3 regions of the Labilibaculum euxinicum genome follow, and region 2 is predicted to be linked to each of the others. Evidence: riboswitches for the same ligand, from Rfam matches in the RefSeq annotation. Region 2 holds a riboswitch; each other region holds the start of a gene.
What was found. Region 2 has a riboswitch for thiamine pyrophosphate ahead of ACY0M5_RS11670 (sulfide-dependent adenosine diphosphate thiazole synthase). Riboswitches for the same ligand answer to the same signal wherever they lie in the genome.
Positions count from the first base shown of each region.

Region 1: linked by a shared signal. The riboswitch ahead of ACY0M5_RS14010 (class I SAM-dependent DNA methyltransferase) and the one ahead of ACY0M5_RS11670 (sulfide-dependent adenosine diphosphate thiazole synthase) in region 2 are both predicted to bind thiamine pyrophosphate.
Region 3: linked by a shared signal. The riboswitch ahead of ACY0M5_RS06715 (TonB-dependent receptor) and the one ahead of ACY0M5_RS11670 (sulfide-dependent adenosine diphosphate thiazole synthase) in region 2 are both predicted to bind thiamine pyrophosphate.

Region 1 covers NZ_OY782756.1:3,494,736-3,500,722, reverse strand. The annotation lists gene ACY0M5_RS14035 (C-GCAxxG-C-C family (seleno)protein) at 23-403, opposite strand; gene ACY0M5_RS14030 (hypothetical protein) at 702-836, shown strand; gene ACY0M5_RS14025 (hypothetical protein) at 996-1,415, opposite strand; gene ACY0M5_RS14020 (DUF6051 family protein) at 1,599-2,819, shown strand; gene ACY0M5_RS14015 (cysteine hydrolase family protein) at 2,865-3,425, shown strand; TPP riboswitch at 3,532-3,630, shown strand; gene ACY0M5_RS14010 (class I SAM-dependent DNA methyltransferase) at 3,750-4,451, shown strand; gene thiM (hydroxyethylthiazole kinase) at 4,464-5,258, shown strand; gene thiE (thiamine phosphate synthase) at 5,255-5,902, shown strand; gene tenA (thiaminase II) at 5,903-5,987, shown strand, end outside.
Region 2 covers NZ_OY782756.1:2,934,211-2,940,197, reverse strand. The annotation lists gene thiC (phosphomethylpyrimidine synthase ThiC) at 1-1,172, opposite strand, end outside; gene thiE (thiamine phosphate synthase) at 1,172-1,783, opposite strand; gene ACY0M5_RS11670 (sulfide-dependent adenosine diphosphate thiazole synthase) at 1,785-2,555, opposite strand; TPP riboswitch at 2,613-2,705, opposite strand; gene ACY0M5_RS11665 (nitroreductase family protein) at 2,815-3,645, shown strand; gene ACY0M5_RS11660 (flavodoxin family protein) at 3,805-4,440, shown strand; gene ACY0M5_RS11655 (carboxylesterase family protein) at 4,522-5,370, opposite strand; gene ACY0M5_RS11650 (LytR/AlgR family response regulator transcription factor) at 5,513-5,987, opposite strand, start outside.
Region 3 covers NZ_OY782756.1:1,589,115-1,595,101, forward strand. The annotation lists gene ACY0M5_RS06700 (CCA tRNA nucleotidyltransferase) at 1-883, opposite strand, end outside; gene trxA (thioredoxin) at 1,077-1,436, shown strand; gene trxA (thioredoxin) at 1,696-2,139, shown strand; TPP riboswitch at 2,228-2,324, shown strand; gene ACY0M5_RS06715 (TonB-dependent receptor) at 2,388-4,853, shown strand; gene pnuC (nicotinamide riboside transporter PnuC) at 4,908-5,498, shown strand; gene ACY0M5_RS06725 (thiamine diphosphokinase) at 5,552-5,987, shown strand, end outside.

The DNA of each region.
Region 1 (5,987 bases), 560 kb from region 2:
CTGGAATCTTTTTAAGGGATGACTAGTTATTGGAAGATGAAGGCGTTAATTCTTCGAGTAGATCGGATGCCAGGCGTACTAAATTTTTGCAGGACATGCTGTAGTTGAATTTTATATCGAAACAAGTCAGATATTCTGATTTTTCTTGAAAACGTCTGGTGAATTCAGCTAATAATTCAGGTTTGTCTTTCAGTAATTCCAAAGCAGCATGGTAAGCTCCGCAATTGCCGCCCTTTGCTTTTCCATTGCCATCTTTTGAGCTTTCATTTATCTCATCATTAGTAATCCTAAACTCCTCTTGAAAAGCTTTATAGATTGCCTGAGCGCAGTTGTAATAACCAGGTGGTTTGTGAAAATATTTTAAGGCTATATCGGCCTTTGTATCTTTATTGGAAAAGCTCATTGATTAATATAGTGCTTTGGTAACTGACAAATGTAGTTTTTTACGAATACAATAACCAAAGATTAAGATACTTCTTCAGCATGTGTCAAAAATATCTTTATTTTATATGATAATTTATATTCAGTCTAACACATTTTATATGATTATTTGTTTGTGTTTTGTATAAATTCGAGGCTTAAAAAATGTAGAGGTCAGTTAATTTATCTGCCTTTCATGTTATTTAATATTTTAAGCAAAACCCAGTAAAGTAATTAAAGTTAAGGATGAGACTGAAGGAATTAAACATTTTATTGATAAGGTGAATAAAGTAACAGGTGAAGTTGATGTTCAAATTGAATTGATGGATAAAACGCCGGATTATGTGATTGATGAAGTTGAAAATGTAGTTCTTGTAAATGAAAATAATCATTTGATTAGTGCCTACAAATTTTAATTATTTTAATTGTCGAATCAAATAAAAAAAGGTTGTCGTATGGCAACCTTTTTTCAATTAAATATAGTTGTTCTTCTAAAAATCATTTGGTTATTTCAATGTAGTTCTCCTCGGGATCCAAAATTACACTTTCTTTTCTTATTGATTAAATTTCATGTTTTACTGCATGGATATTTTAATTTTCTCTTTTAGTGATCTGATTTTCGAGTCGTTGCTTAGCGAAAAAGTATTGGAATCTTTTTCTGTAAATTCCAGCAGCAATAACGATTTTCCGTAATAATTTAAGCCATTTACTTTATCGCCTTTAGCGATATTCAATTCTGCCTCAGCAAAAAAGAGCTCCGATAATATCTTTAAATGACTATTTGTGTAATTGTGCTTTGTAAGCAAATCTTCGGTAAGTTTTTCTTTTGGGAGATTTCTAAAGAATGAGGCATCTTCTTTCAGAAAATCACGATAAGCATTCTCTAGTAATTTATGAGCTTGCGACAAGTCTCCTTTTTTAATTAAACCTAAAAGGAGAGCGATTAAATCAGCAATCATTTCAAGCATTCGCATGATAAAGTCTTTCTGGTACATAATTTTGATTTGGAGTGGTTTTTTGTTTCGCAATTGTAAAAATAATCAGAAAAAATTAAGAAGTATATCTAATTACCGGATTGTTTTTTGTTAATCAGTGGTGTTTTTGTAAATTCGAATTTTGCAATAGAATATACATGATTGTATTCAGCAATCTATATCAATTCATTAAAGTTTATTATTATGTCATATATTGATCGTTGTCATGAATTAAAATTGGCCTTTGATGGAGGAGAGTCAGAGTTTGACGGGATGGAATTTAGAGAGTATCAATTTCATTCTTTAGCACACGATATTTTACCAGGTAAAACCAACTATTATTGTGAAAGTCATAAGTTGGATCTTATCGAGAACATGTTTGCCCAGAACGAAATTGGTAAAATACAGGATGATGTGCATATGAATGATGTTGTTGTTGAGGAAAATAAAAACTTCAGCTATAATATATTAAAACCAAAAGGGGATTGTAAAATAGAAAAACTAACATTTATCTTTCATGGCTTTAATGAAAAAACGTGGGATAAATATTTGCCGTGGGGACAAGCTATTTGTGAGAAAACACAGAGCGCAGTTGTCTTTTTTCCGATCGCATTTCATATGCAGCGTGCACCAAAGCATTGGAGCGATAAAAAGGCAATGTTTGAATTGAGTAAAAAACGAAAAGCACAATTTCCAAATATTATTGGTTCCTCATTATCGAATGTAGCCATCAGCATGCGGCTTCATTCCATGCCGCAAAGATTTATCTGGTCGGGTTTGCAAACTTATTACGATATCATTCAATTTATTGAAGAGTGTAAAAGCGGCAAGCATGAATTAATCGATAAGGATTTTAGTTTTGATATTTTTGCATACTCTATCGGAGGTTTTTTGGCTGAAATTCTGAAGTTAACAAACCACAAAAATTATTTTAGTGAAACAAAATTGTGTTTGTTTTGCAGTGGTGCTGTATTTAATCGTTTGTCTCCTGTTTCTAAATTTATTCTGGATAGTGAAGTTAATGTTACCTTGTATTCTTATTTGGTTGAGCATTTCAGCAGTTTTTTAAAGAAAGATAATCTTCTGCATCATTACATTGAAGAAGATCACATGGAAGGGAAGGTATTTCATACCATGTTGGAGTACAAGAATATGAGATATTTTAGAGAAGCTTTGTTTAAAAAAGCCGAAAATCAGATTTATGCGATTGCCTTAAAAGGAGATTCTGTTTTTCCGACTTACGAGATTGAAAATACCTTGAAAGGAGCCTCCAGAGATATTAATATTACTGTAGAAGAGCTTGATTTTCCATATTCATATTCACATGAAAATCCATTTCCAATGAATAAGGCAGAGTCTGTAAATATTGAAGAAAGCTTAGATCTTGTTTTTAGTAAAGTTTGTGATTTTTTGAATCAGGAATAAATCTGATTATCAAATTAAATTAATCCTTTTTTAATACAGGTTGAAATGAAAGAAAATCAGACAAATTCCAGTGCTCTTCTAATCATCGACATGCAAAAAGGCTCGTTTACGCCCGCAACTCCTCGTTATGACACAAAGGGAGTTGTGAAGCGAATCAATCAATTGGCCGCTGGATTTCGTGAATATGGGAATCCTGTAGTATACATACAGCACAATGGTTCGAAACAGAATTGTTTTGTGCCTGGTACAGAAGAGTGGGAAATTCTGGATGATCTAAACATTGCTGAATCTGATTTGGTTCTATATAAAACGGCGAATGATTCTTTTTATGAATCCGACCTTGAAGAGAAATTGAAAGAACTAAACGTGAGCGAATTGGTGATTACGGGATGTGCAACTGATTTTTGTGTAGAATCCACAATTCAATCTGCATTGATTAAGGATTTTAATATTACCGTAGTTAAAGATGCGCATACGACGGCGGATCGGCCCCATTTATCTGCAGAGAAAGTAATTGAACATTACAATTGGGTTTGGAGTGATCTGATTCCAACTAAAGGAAGGGTTGAAATTGTGGCAACCGCAGAGATCTTATTTAATACTTAGGAAATATGCGTTCTCAAGAGAGGATGGGTGATTTGTTAAGTACTGCACACAGAAGTCAAAATCATTTGTTTCTAATACATTCTATTGTAAAATATTAATACCTTTGTCGTGTCGTTAGGGGTGCTTGAGTATTTATTTGGGCTGAGACTTTACCCTTTTACCTGATCTGCATAATAGTAGCGTAGGGAAATGATTCGTCTGATTTTAACTTGCCTAAGTAATTAGATAGAACCGTTTCGTTATGTACGAGGCGGTTTTCTGTTTTTACAGCCTTTTGTTTTGCAGATAATTATTACTAATTATTTGACTAATTAAAAATAACAAATGAGTTCTAAATTTAATAAGTACGCATCAGATTATGATGCGTGGTTTCTCGAAAATGAAAATGTATTGTATTCTGAAGTAAAACTTGTTGCCCATTTTCTTGAAAATGCAGGAGATATATTCTCTGTTGGTTGTGGAAGTGGCTTGTTCGAAACAATTCTTGAAAAAGAATTCAATATTTCGATAAAAAATGGAATTGAACCTTCGGAAGGAATGGCTGATATCGCTAGGAAACGTGGACTTAATGTGGACATAAGCACTGCGGAGGAGATGGAGTTAGGTAAGGAAAACTACGATACAATTTTGTTTAATGGTACGCCAAGTTATATTAGCGATTTGCAAAAAGCATTTAATAAATCTTACGATGCTCTACGTCCAGATGGTAAAATTGTAGTTATTGATGTTCCTAAAGAAAGTTCTTATGGAGTTTTGTATAATCTGGCAAAAGCGTTAGGCACTTGGGAACACCCATTATTGGAAGGAGTTCATCCAAGAAACCCTTATCCTATTGAGTTTGTGAAAGCCGCTAATTGGAGAACTACTGCAGAAAAGGTGGATATGTTGAAGAAATCCAATTTTAATAATCTTCAATTTGCTCAGACATTAACCAAACACCCCTTAAATTCCAATCTGGTGGCTGAAGAACCAATTAACGGATTTGATTGTGGTGATTATGTAGCTATTTGTGCAATTAAAAACTAATCGGTTATGAAAATGGGTAATAAATTAATTGAAAATTTATCTGCTATCAGAGAGCAAGCTCCTTTGGTTCATAATATTACTAATTTTGTAGTGATGAATACGACTGCAAATGCTCTGCTCGCTATTGGTGCTTCTCCAGTAATGGCACATGCCTTGCACGAAGTGAAAGATATGGTAAATATTGCTTCAGCATTGGTAATTAATATGGGTACTTTATCGGAAGAATGGGTCGAATCCATGATTATTGCAGGTGAAAAAGCCCGGGAAAGAAAAATACCAGTTGTATTCGATCCTGTAGGTGCAGGTGCAACGCCTTATCGAACATCGAGTGCTTTGCGAATAATTGAAACGTGCAAGCCTAATATAATAAGGGGAAATGCTTCCGAAATAATGGCTTTAGTTGATCAAACAATGCTTACGAAAGGAGTTGATAGTTCTGTGGCTGCGGATGTTGCTTTAGAATCAGCTAAAATTTTGGCATCTGGAAACAATTGTGTTGTTGTTATAAGCGGTGAGATTGATTTTATTACTGATGGAATAAAAGTTGAATCGGTTGGTTTTGGGAATCAATTGATGGCCAAAGTTACTGGAATGGGATGCACAGCTACAGCAGTTTTGGGTGCATTTGCTGCAACAAATCCCAATACATTTCAGGCGGCAGTATTTGGGATGATGGTGATGGGAATTACTGGTGAATTTGCTGCATCTAAGTCTAATGGACCGGGAAGTATGCAAATGCATTTTATTGATTGTCTGTACAGTTTATCTGAAATAGAAATTGAAAAAGCAACTTGTACTTTACAATGAGAACGGAAGATCTAAAATTGTATCTCGTTACTGACAGTGACCTTGCAAATGGGAAACCTCTTGCAGAGATTATTGAAGCTGCCATTAAAGGAGGCGTGAGTATGGTACAAATTCGCGAAAAGAATTCGACGACTAGAGAATTCTATGAGTTGGTAATGTCGGTAAAGCACATTTTAAAAGTTTACAATGTACCGTTAATTGTTAATGATAGGTTGGATATTGCCTTGGCTGTTGATGCGGATGGTTTACATATAGGACAGAGTGATTTGCCCTATAAGGAAGCTAGAAAAATTCTAGGATTTGATAAGATCATTGGATTATCAGTGGAGAGTATCGAACAGGCAAGAGAGGCAAATGATTTGGATGTAGATTATATTGGTTTATCGCCTGTCTTTTCGACACAAACAAAGAGCGATATTGCTAAACCACTTGGGCTTGATGGGATAAAGGAGATTGCTTCTTTTTCAAAACATCCATGCGTGGCTATTGGCGGGATCAATAAGAATAATTTGGGAAGTATTATAGAGGCAGGGGCTGATGGCGTTGCTCTTGTTTCTGCAATAATTTCGCAGGAATATCCTGAAAAAGCAGCAAGAGAATTAAAAAAGATTATTGATAGTATAATGAATGAACACATTGAGTAAATGGACTGGAGTACAAAAGCCTGGGAATCAATTGAGGAAATCTACACACAAATATTGAACTTATCCTTTATAAAGGAATTGACCA
Region 2 (5,987 bases):
GGATCGATACTATTCGTAAACATTGTCTCCCAATCCAGATCGTAACGTGCTTTCGAAATCGTTAAATCCCGCTGACGGGCACCTGCCACATTATTCACTAAATCGGCAGCATGTGCAGCAATCCGGCTTGCAATTACACCTTCCTTTACGTCTTTAACATCGGGCAAGCACAAATGTTCGGCAGGCGTTACGTAACACAGAAAATCGGCACCGTGAATGGCTGCAATCGTACCCCCAATTGCTCCCACAATGTGATCGTATCCGGGAGCCGAATCGGTAACCAAAGGCCCCAGCACGTAAAACGGCGCTTCGCTGCAAAGTCTTTTCATCAATTTCATATTGGCTTCAATCTGATCCAAAGGCATGTGGCCGGGGCCTTCTACCATTACCTGAACGCCTTTGTCTCTGGCGCGATCCACCAATTCCCCTAAAACCAGCAATTCTGCAACTTGTGCCCGATCGGTAGCATCAGCACCTGCTCCCGGACGCAAACCATCTCCTAAACTAATGGTTACATCGTATTGTTTGCAAATATCCAAAACCCGGTCGTATTGTTCATACAATGGATTCTCCTTCCCGTTTTCTTTCATCCAGCGCTTGAGCAAAGCTCCTCCCCGGCTTACAATCCCGCATACTCTTTTATCATTTTCAAGAAAGGAAAGAGAAACCTTAGTTATACCACAATGTAAGGTCATAAAATCAACCCCCATTTTTGCCTGAATTTCAATTTCACGAAACAGATCTTCCGGGTCGAGCTCCTTAATCTCTTTTCCTTCGGCCAGCAAACGTGTTGCTACCCCATAAATAGGAACCGTTCCAACCATTACGGAAGATTCCTGAAGTATTCGTTGAAGAATAATGTGCAGATCGCCGCCCGTTGACAAATCCATAATCGCATCGGCTCCATACTGAATGGCAACATTCATTTTTTTCAGTTCTTCTTCAAAATGGCAATGCTTTTCGGATGTACCCATGTTTGCATTCACCTTAGTTCGCAAACCATTACCAATTGCAACAACCGGAAAATCATGATTTTTGTTTTTGGGGATTACAATCCGCCCCTGTGCAATCTCATTTCGCAGCCATTCAACATCAACTCTTTCGTTTTTTGCAACGATATTCATTTCTGCTGTAATAATGCCTTCTTTGGCTTTTTCTATTTGTGTAATCATTATTTCTTGTTTATTAAATTAGTAAACTCCAGAACTCTTTCATCAAACTGATCGGTTTGCATAAAATGCCGCACCATGGCAATATTTTTTGCTCCTGCACTTAGAATGGTCTGTATGTTTTCGGGAAAAATTCCTCCGATTGCCACCACAGGAATGGTCGCCATATTCAATACTTGCTTTAGTTGTTCAATGCCTACAGGTTGATCAGGTTTGGCTTTTGCATTGGTTGGATATACCGGGCCAAAACCTATGTAATCAGGCTTCTGAACAAGCGCTTCCTTCACTTGCTGAATAGAATGAGTTGACAAACCAATTTTCATATCTCCAACAATTTTTCGGGCTTCTTCCAAACTCATATCATCTTGTCCGAGATGTAAACAATCAGCTTCGCAAATTGCTGCGATATCCGCACGGTCATTCATCACAAAACTGGTTTCACTTCCTCTGGTAATGTCTCTGATTTCTTTTCCAACCTTAATTAATTCCTTATCGGATAAAGATTTTTCGCGCAGCTGCAGCATCCTGACTCCCCGCTCAACACACGATTCGGCAATGGAACGATATGAAGAGTGAGGCTTTGTAATGATGATGTATAAACCAAAGTCCTTCATCTTATTTACTTAAATTTTCAGCAATTAAACCAGCTAATTTTTCACCGGAAAGAAGCATTCCTCCAAAGATAGGTCCCATTCGAAAACCACCGCTAACACCATTCGATGCCATACCTGATACATACAATCCAGGGTATACTTCTTTGGTGTTTTCTACAGTAGTTCGCTCAGCTTCATCTATCGACAAAGAGTATTCCCCCATCACTTTACCTGTTTTTGTGTTTAGCTTCACGTCGTTTTTACGTTCCAAGGTGCGAACAATGTCACAATCGTGCCCCGTGCCATCAACCACTGCTTTTGCCATGATCACCAAAGGATCGACATGCATTTTTTCCCGGCGAACCGAAGCCCAGTTTAGAACAACACCACATACCCTGTCATTTTGAAAAACAACATCTTCAATAGAAGAACAATTGAATATTTTTACTCCTGCCTGCGTAGCATGGTAAATTAAAGCGGAGGTTGCATGCACAGAATCAAGCGTGTAATAATCTCCCTGATAGTTTGTATAGGAAATATTTAATTCGTCAAGAATATGCAGTGCATCTTTCTGAACTATTATCTCGTTAAACATCATGGCACCGCCCCACATGCCTCCGCCTGGAGCCAGTTTACTTTCATACAAAGCAACTTTAAAGTCTTTCTTTGCGAGATAATAGGATGCGATTAGTCCAGAAGGTCCACCTCCGACAATGGCCACATCAACCGATAAATTTTCTTTGAGTTTTTTAAAATAGGAATCGACGATTCCTGCAGATACAATTTGCTCCATTTTATTGTTTATTAAGTGAATAATAGTAATAAACAGGGGCGGTCCTACTCCAAAAAAGCAGACTTTTCTTTACTTTCCTACGCAGGCATTATCCTGATCAGGTAAAGGGTATGATCTCAGCCTTAAAGTTAGGCACCCCTAGTTTATATAAATGCAAATGTAAAATAAAAACCCGGAACAGGCTCTTCGCATGGGAATATTTTATGGATTAATTCCCGGGATAAATTATCTTTGCCTGCCAATAATAAGCTTGCAAACAATGTTAGATTTTAAAATAGAGGAAGATAAATGTATTGAGTGCGGTCTTTGTGCACAGGATTGTCCGGTTGGTATTATAGAATTGAATCCAAAGCCTGTCATCCGAAAAGAAAAGGAGACGAATTGTTTAAAATGCCAACATTGTTTAGCCATTTGTCCTACGGCAGCACTTTCGATATTAGGAAAAAATCCGGGAGACAGTGTTTCTGCAAAAGATGAAATGCCAAAGCCTGAAGCAATCAGCAGATTGATAAAAACAAGACGCTCGATCCGAAAATACAAAAAAGAAACCATCGATAAGGAATTAATTCAGGAACTGATTGAAACGGCTGCGCATGCACCAACAGGACATAACGACAATGCTGTTTTACTGTCGTTAATTGACAACAAAGAGGATTTGGACTTATTCCGGTTAAAAGTGTACGATTCACTGAAAAATGCCAGAGAATCAGGCACACTGGAGAAACGCTTTCAATTCCTGCTGTCCTATCAGAAATTATGGGAAACTAAAGGTATAGATGTTATTTTTAGAGATGCTCCACACCTAATTATTGCTTCTGCCCGATCTGCTGATGCTTCACCAATGGCAGATTGTTTAATTACATTGAGTTATTTTGAATTAATAGCCAACTCACACGGAATAGGAACACTTTGGAACGGAATGATAAAATGGGCAATAGATGATATTGATCCTGAATTACGCACTCTGATTGGCATACCAAAAGATCATACGATTGGATATGTAATGCTGTTTGGTAAATCTGCCGTAAAATATGCCCGGGGAATTCAATCGGAAGGCTTAAAAGTGAATCGGATAAAGCTTGAAAAATAAGAAGCCTGTATTCCTCAGAGATACTTACAATAGATTTATTCTATTAACATTTCATTAAAACAATTGTATTCAGTTCCTGCTTAATTTTACACTTTCAATTGGTGTAAACCAATCAATTTTCCACGAATCTGAAATCACAAAAACAATAAAACTTGCAAAATGAAGGTAGTCGCATTTAACGGAAGTCCGAAAAAAGAAGGAAACACTTACCATGCCCTTAAATTAGTAACAGAGCAGTTGGAACTGCAAGGTATTGAAACAGAGATCGTGCATGTTGGAAATAAAGGAGTAAAAGGTTGTATCGCCTGCGGTCAGTGTGCTAAAAACAAGGATGAAAAGTGTGTACTAACAGGAGATGATGTAAACATATGGATTCAAAAGATGAAAGAAGCCGATGGCATTCTGCTTGGCTCACCAGTTCATTATGCCTCTTTGGGAGCAAATATGAAATCGTTTTTAGACCGGGCATTCTATGTGAGTGGTGCAAACGGCAATTTGTTTCGCCACAAAGTTGGTGCTTCGGTTGTTGCGGTTCGTCGTTCGGGAGGATTGCCAACCTTTAACGAACTGAACAATTATCTCAACTATTCAGAAATGATGGTTCCGACATCAAATTATTGGAATGTAATTCACGGAACGACTCCAGGTGAAGTTTTACAGGATGAAGAAGGCATGCAGATTATGAGAGTTTTGGGTAGGAACATGGCTTATCTGCTGCAATTAATTGATCAGGGAAAAAATAAGGTAGAAGCTCCGGTACAGGAGAAGAAAATATACACCAGTTTTATTCGATAGAATAAGTACTGTCAATAGAAAAAAAGCCATTATTCCTGAACAAGAGTAATGGCTTTATTTTTTTAGCGATATTTCAAACACTTATTCTTTTTTCTCATGCTCCAGCATCCAGATATAAATATCAGAGCTAAATGCATCATAGTCTGCATTTTCTTTCCCCATTCCGATTCCCTCATATGTGTACGTCCATGAGTCATGTGCAACATCAGGGTACAATGTAATTTTAGCTTTTTCTGTCGGATTGATGCTGTTTATTGCCTCAATCATGTTTTTTGATTTGGAAGGTGCAACCGTTGCATCACTCTCTCCGTGAAATGCCCAAACAGGAATGTTTTTAAATTTTACTGCCTGTGCTGTATTTCCACCACCACAAATGGGCACAAGAGCAGTTACATGAGATTCATCGCCACAAGTCCCCACATAACTAAAGCATCCAAAACCGCCCATATTTATTCCGGTCATGTATATTCTGCGTTCATTCACTTTGTATTTCTCTATAATGAATTCAACAAAGCGCTTTATTTTGTCGGCTTGCCAGCCATCGTCATGACATTGAGGAGAAATAACCAACATAGGATATTTTGGTGACCAACTTCCATTTTCAATCATTTTTGGAAGCCCGTTAACAAGAATCCGTTCCAAATATTCGGGATGTTTGGCGCTGTTGCCTTTTTCACCGGATCCATGCAGGAAAATCAGTAAAGGATACATCGAATCCTTATCATCATCGTATCCTGCGGGTTGATAAGCGTAGTAACCATAGGGAGCATTAGCTTCTGCCAATATGTGGCTTGAATGAGTTCCGCCGGTATCTAAAGGCAAATTGGAAAGGTTGTAGTAATCTGCCTTGGATAAACTATCATCACTGGAACAAGAAGCAGAACAAAACGAAATAAGAATACAAAAGGATACAAGAACACAGTTCTTCATGACACGAAATTATTTTATAATTATCAATAAATTTTAATTATGCAATAATACGGGATGAAATCACATTTAGACGAAAAGAATACTATAATAATGACTCTGTGTTAAATAATTCACACTTTTTAGCAGACCTTGTATTTCAGGTTTACTGATTTAACCATTTCTTGAACTCAGTACACCGATCCTGACTAACAATAGCATCAATACATTCCGGGTGATTGGGTTTGAGATTTAATTTTATTCTGTTTTTTGAATAATAGTGCATATCTTCAATGGCTTGATAACTAACGATAAATTTGCGGTTAACCCGGAAAAAACGCTTCGGATTCAATTTGCTTTCCAAAGATGTCAGAGTGCCATCAAAAAGATAACGGTTCCCATCCAATCCAAATAGATAAAGCGCCTTACCGTCTGCCATAAAGTAGGCCACTTTTTCAACTTCCAATGAACTGAGTCTGTCGCCCCGACTCACCATGAACCGCTCCTGGTATTGATCACCAGTCATTAAGCTGTTTAAAGATTTCTGAAGAGCACTAAAATCAAGAGATTCTTTCTCCTGAAACATTGTCTCGAACTTTGTGATGGCTGCTTCCACATCTTCAGAATCCATCGGCTTTAGT
Region 3 (5,987 bases), 1.3 Mb from region 2:
TCTTGGTATTCGGTTTGGCAATATCGTGCAGTAAAGCCGACCATCGCAACCAAAGATTATTTGATTTTGGAGCTAATTGATCAAGAACCTCAAGTGTATGGTAGAAATTGTCTTTATGACTGATTCCTTTTCTGGTTTCCCGTCCTTTTAGTCTAACAAATTCAGGAAATATTAATTTTAACAAGCCTGTTTCATCCAGCAGCTTAAATCCGATAGAAGGTTTATCTGAAAGAATTATCTTATTTAATTCCTCGATAATTCTTTCTTTTGTGATGATATTAATTCGATCCTTATTGGTGCGAATAGCTTCAAGAGTTTCCTTCGATATTGTGAAATTAAGTTGGGTCGCAAAACGTATTGCCCTCATCATTCGCAAAGGATCATCAGAGAATGTTATTATTGGTTCCATTGGTGTTTTAATGATTTTATTATTTAAATCATTAATTCCATTAAATGGATCGAGCAACTCTCCAAAATTATTCTGATGCAGGCTAAGAGCTAAAGCATTAATGGTGAAGTCCCGTCTTTTTTGATCATCTTCGAGTGTGCCGTCTTCAACAATAGGGTTTCTGGAATCCCGATTGTAAGATTCTTTTCTGGCACCAACAAATTCAATTTCCAGATCTTTGTACTTTAGCATTGCCGTTCCATAGTTCTTAAAAACAGAAACTTTTGATATGCCGGCTTCTTTTGCTGCTTTTTGGGCTAGTTCAATACCGCTTCCAATAACTACAATATCAATATCTTTTGATTCCCGGTGTAAAAATAAATCTCTTACAAAACCTCCAATTACATAACTCTCGAGATTTTCACGGGTTACAATTTTGGAAATAATTGAAAATATAGGGTGTTTTAAATGTTCTTTCACTTTACTTTTTTTCAAACAGTTTACTCTAAATCATGTGCTTCAGGAGCCTAAAATCATAAATCCCTGATTCATTGCGCTGACAAAATTACAATTATTTAGATGGAATCTATAAAAACAAGCATTTTTTGAATCTGGCACACAAATTGTAAGATGTAAATATATATATTTATACATGTAAAATGATTGTGTTATTTTAATATTATAAGTTATGGTAGAACATTTGACAGTAGAGACATTTAAAGCGAAAGTATTTAATTTCGAAGAAAATAAAGATTGGAAGTTTGAAGGGAACCGACCTTGTTTGGTTGATTTTTATGCGGATTGGTGTGGTCCATGTAAAGCTGTTGCTCCTATTTTAGAGGAATTACAGGAAGAGTATGGTGATAATCTGGATATTTACAAGATTGACACTGAAAAAGAACGTGAGTTGGCATCAATGTTTGGAATTCAGAGTATTCCCTCTTTGTTGTTCATTCCTACAGATGGGCAGCCACAAATGTCACAGGGTGCTATGTCAAAAGAATCCTTTAAGCAGGCGTTTTCCGAAGTTCTTGGTGTAGGTGAATAATATTTGAGACTTAAAGTTTTGTTAAAGCTCCTGAATAATAATGATGGTTTTGAAAAAAGTATCATTTTTGTAAGAGAGTAATAATAAAAAAAGAAGTTGAACTAGGGGGTGTTCTTTTGTTGGGTTACCTTTGTAAAGAAACAAAGATGAAACGCGCCATGAGAAGACTTTTCTCACACATGAGGATGACTAAGTTGGCGAGTTCTCCCGAAACAAGTTCGGGACAGGCTATTTGGCAATAAAAAACAAATTTAGACACATGAAAAAAATATTTTTTGCATTTTTTGTAACAATGATAAACTTAAGTGCATTTTCCCAGGCAGCAAATGAAGTCATCCACTTGGATGATAATAGTTTTAAGGAGAAGGTATTTGATTTTACAAATAGTAAAGAATGGAATTTTAAGGGGGATAAACCTGTAATCGTTGATTTTTATGCAACATGGTGTGGTCCGTGTAAACGTGTTGCGCCTGTGCTTGAGGAGCTTCAAAAGGAATATGGCCAGGACATTCAGATTTACAAAGTTGACACCGATAAATCGCCAATGGTTTCCGGGGCATTTGGAATTAAAAGCATACCAAGTTTTTTGTTTATTCCTGTTAAAGGAAAGCCAACAATGGCACAGGGAGCTTTACCAAAAGAAACATTCGTAAAAGCTATAAAGGATGTTTTGGGTGTTAATGCACCTGAATCAATTAAATAGGGTTGAAAAAAGAAAGTTTAGGTTTTAGAAAGAGCCGGCATTTAGCCGGCTCTTTTGTTTTTGAACTATTTCCGATTACCTTTGTCGCAAAATCACAGTGGGGTGCCTTAAATAACAGGCTGAGATCATACCCTTTAAACCTGATCCGGATAATGCCGGCGTAGGGAAAATTGCGAATTAACTTTTCGCTAACCTGATCTTATTACAACCTCATTGCAATATATTATTAACGTTTTAACTTATAAACAATGTTTACAAGAAAGATGAACTGTGTTTTGCGCAGAGCTGCAGTGTTAATTTTATTGCAATTTGTATGTTTTATCGGATTCTCTCAACTTACCGTAACTGGTAAAGTTACCGATAAAGCAGGAAAAGCACTTCCGGGTGCCACAATAGCAGTAAAGGGAACTTATTTAGGAACCGTTGCCAGTTCGAATGGTACATACAGGTTTCAGAATTTAAAAGAAGGAAACTACAGTTTTGTGGTTTCATTTTTGGGTTATGAAAGTGCTCAAAAAGAAGTGAAGCTGGCTAAGTCAGAAGAAATTGACTTTAATTTGGAAGCATCTGCCATTATGGCCGATGAGGTTCTTGTTGCTGCTACCCGTGCAGATCGTAAAACACCAGTAGCTCTCACCAATGTGAAAAAGGACGAAATTGTTGCTCGAAATTTAGGGCAGGATATTCCCATGATTTTATCGTCTACACCTTCGTTTGTAACGACATCGGATGCCGGATCGGGAGTTGGTTATACTGGATTTAGAGTAAGAGGAACTGATGCGAATCGAATTAATGTAACCATTGATGGTATTCCTTTGAACGATTCTGAATCTCATGGTGTTTATTGGGTAAATATGCCTGATTTTGCATCTTCGGTAGAAGATATTCAAATTCAGCGTGGAGTGGGTACATCTACGAATGGAGCAGCTGCTTTTGGTGCAACAGTAAATCTTCAAACTTCGAAAGTTGCTTCGGAAGCATATGCTGAAATTGCAAGTTCTGCCGGATCATTTAATACGTTTAAAAATACGGTTAAAGTTGGAACAGGACTAGGAAAGAATGGATTTTCTTTCGATGCACGTTTATCTAAAATTACTTCTGATGGTTACATTGATAGAGCGAAAACTGATTTGCAATCTGTTTTTCTTTCAGGAGGATACTATGGCGAAAAAACAAGTATTAAAGCCAATTTTTTTGCAGGAAAAGAGCAAACTTATCAAGCATGGAATGGTGTTCCTAGTGTGAGATTAAACAATGATGAGGCTGGAATGCAGGAATATGCAGATAACTGGTTACTAAGTCAGGAGGCTGTTGATTTTATGAAAGCTTCAGATAGCAGAACTTACAATTTGTATACCTACAAGAATGAAACCGATAATTATTGGCAGAAACATTCGCAATTATTCTTAACTCATTTGTTATCAGAAAACACAAAACTGAATATTGGCTTGCATTATACGCATGGTGAAGGATACTATGAGCAGTTTAAACCAAACGATAAATTGAGTAAATATGGATTAGATCCAATTGTAATTGGAAGTGAAAGTATCACCAAAACAGATGTGATCAGAAGAAAATGGTTGAATAATGATTTTTATGGAACTGTTTTTTCTTTGAGTCATTCTTTCTCTACTGTTGATTTGGTTTGGGGTGGTGCTTTGAATAAATATGAGGGTGATCATTATGGTAAAATTCGTTGGATGAAAAATGCCGGTGATACTTTCCTTGATCATGAGTATTATTCAAGTACAGGAACCAAAACAGATTACAATACATATTTAAAAGCCAACATTGCAATCTCCGAACAGTTTAGCATTTATGCAGATATGCAGGTACGTGGTATTAATTATGAAATTGAAGGAATTGATGATGATTTTCGCGATCTGACTCAGAAGCATGATTTTGTGTTTTTTAATCCAAAATTGGGTTTAAATCTACAATTGAATAATTCTAACAGATTTTTTGCTTCTCTTGCAGTTGCAAACAGAGAGCCTAACAGAAGTAATTATACCGATGCTGAGCTAGGAAAGACACCAACAAGTGAACGTTTATTCGATTACGAATTTGGTTATAAATTTACTCGTTCAAATGTATTCTTTGAGGCAAACCTTTACTACATGGACTATAAGGATCAGTTGGTACTTACCGGACAAATTAATGATGTTGGAAGTGCCATTATGGTAAATGTTGCGGATAGTTACAGAATGGGAGCTGAGTTTAGTGGGGGAGTGAAGATTTCTAAAGAATTTGACTGGAGTGGAAATATCACTTTAAGCAGAAATAAGATTAAGAATTTTACAGAATATGTTGATGATTGGGATAACGGAGGTCAAATTGCAACAAGTTTAGGTACTACAAAGCTTGCTTTTTCTCCTGAAGTAACTGCTAATTCGATGTTTACATACCAAAAATCAGGATTTACCGCTCAGTTATCTTCTCAGTTTGTTGATGAGCAGTTTATCGATAATACATCAAGTAGTGATCGTAAATTGGATGCTTACTTTGTTTCAAACCTGAATTTATCATACGATATAAAAAGTAATATATTCAAAAGTATGAGAATACATCTTCAGGTAAATAATTTGTTCGATGAGGAGTATGAGTCGAATGCTTGGGTTTATAGTTACAATACAGGAGGTACACGTTATAAAATGGATGGGTATTTTCCACAAGCAGGAATTAACTTTCTTGCTGGCGTAACAGTAAGATTTTAAATAAATTTGCAGGGACACAGCATATTGTGTCCCTGCAAAATATATTCTAACAGCATGAATTGGATTGTTGATAATATCATTGAAATAATTGGAACCGTTGCCGGTTTAATCTTTCTTTTTTTAGAAATCAAACAGAATAAATGGTTGTGGCCGGTTGGGCTTTTAACCTCGGTGATGTACATTTATGTGTTTTTTATTGCCAAGTTGTATGCCGACATGTCTCTTCAATTCTACTATGTTTTTATTAGTATTTACGGTTGGATTGTTTGGTCGAAAGGAACTAGTCAGAAAGAACTTCCAGTAAGCAAATTATCGAAGGAATTGTTTTTAATTCTTTTCGGAGCCAGTATGTTAATTTATGTGGTAATCTCATATATATTGGTAACTTTTACCGATGGTTCTATTCCATATTGGGATGCTTTCACAACAGCCTTGAGTATTGTTGCTACCTGGATGCTGGCGCGGAAAATTCTAGAGCAATGGCTGGTTTGGGTAATTGTAAATGCGGTTTCTTTGGGGCTGTATATCTATAAAGGATTGTATCCAACCTCTGTTCTTTTCTTTTTTTATACTGTTTTGGCAGTGGTAGGATATATTCAATGGAAAAAAGATATGCTTAATACTGAAGCAATTTCCCGCGAATAATTACTTTTGTGTTTGATAAAATTCAAATTCTGAAAGATTTAGATTAAGTAAGCATGCAAAAGAAAGCGGTAATTCTGGCTAATGGTTCATTCCCTACACACAAAATTCCTTTAAACGAATTAAAATCCTCAAAATATATTGTTTGCTGCGATGGAGCAATTAATAAATTGGATGAAGCGGGAATTGAGCCTTTCGCAATTGTAGGCGATCTGGATTCTTTAAATCCGGAAATGAAATGGAAATACCGCGATATCATTCACCATTTTGCCAATCAGGACAGTAATGATTTAACCAAAGCCATTAATTGGTGTCTGGAAAATAAATTTTCTCAGGTTACTATTGTTGGAGCAACCGGACAGCGTGACGATCATATGATTGGAAATGTGTTTCTACTGCCACAATATGCAAAAAAAATTCGTGTAAAAATGCTTACCGATTATGGTTGTTTTACACCTATTCTCCGCTCAAAAAACTTCGACAGTTACACCC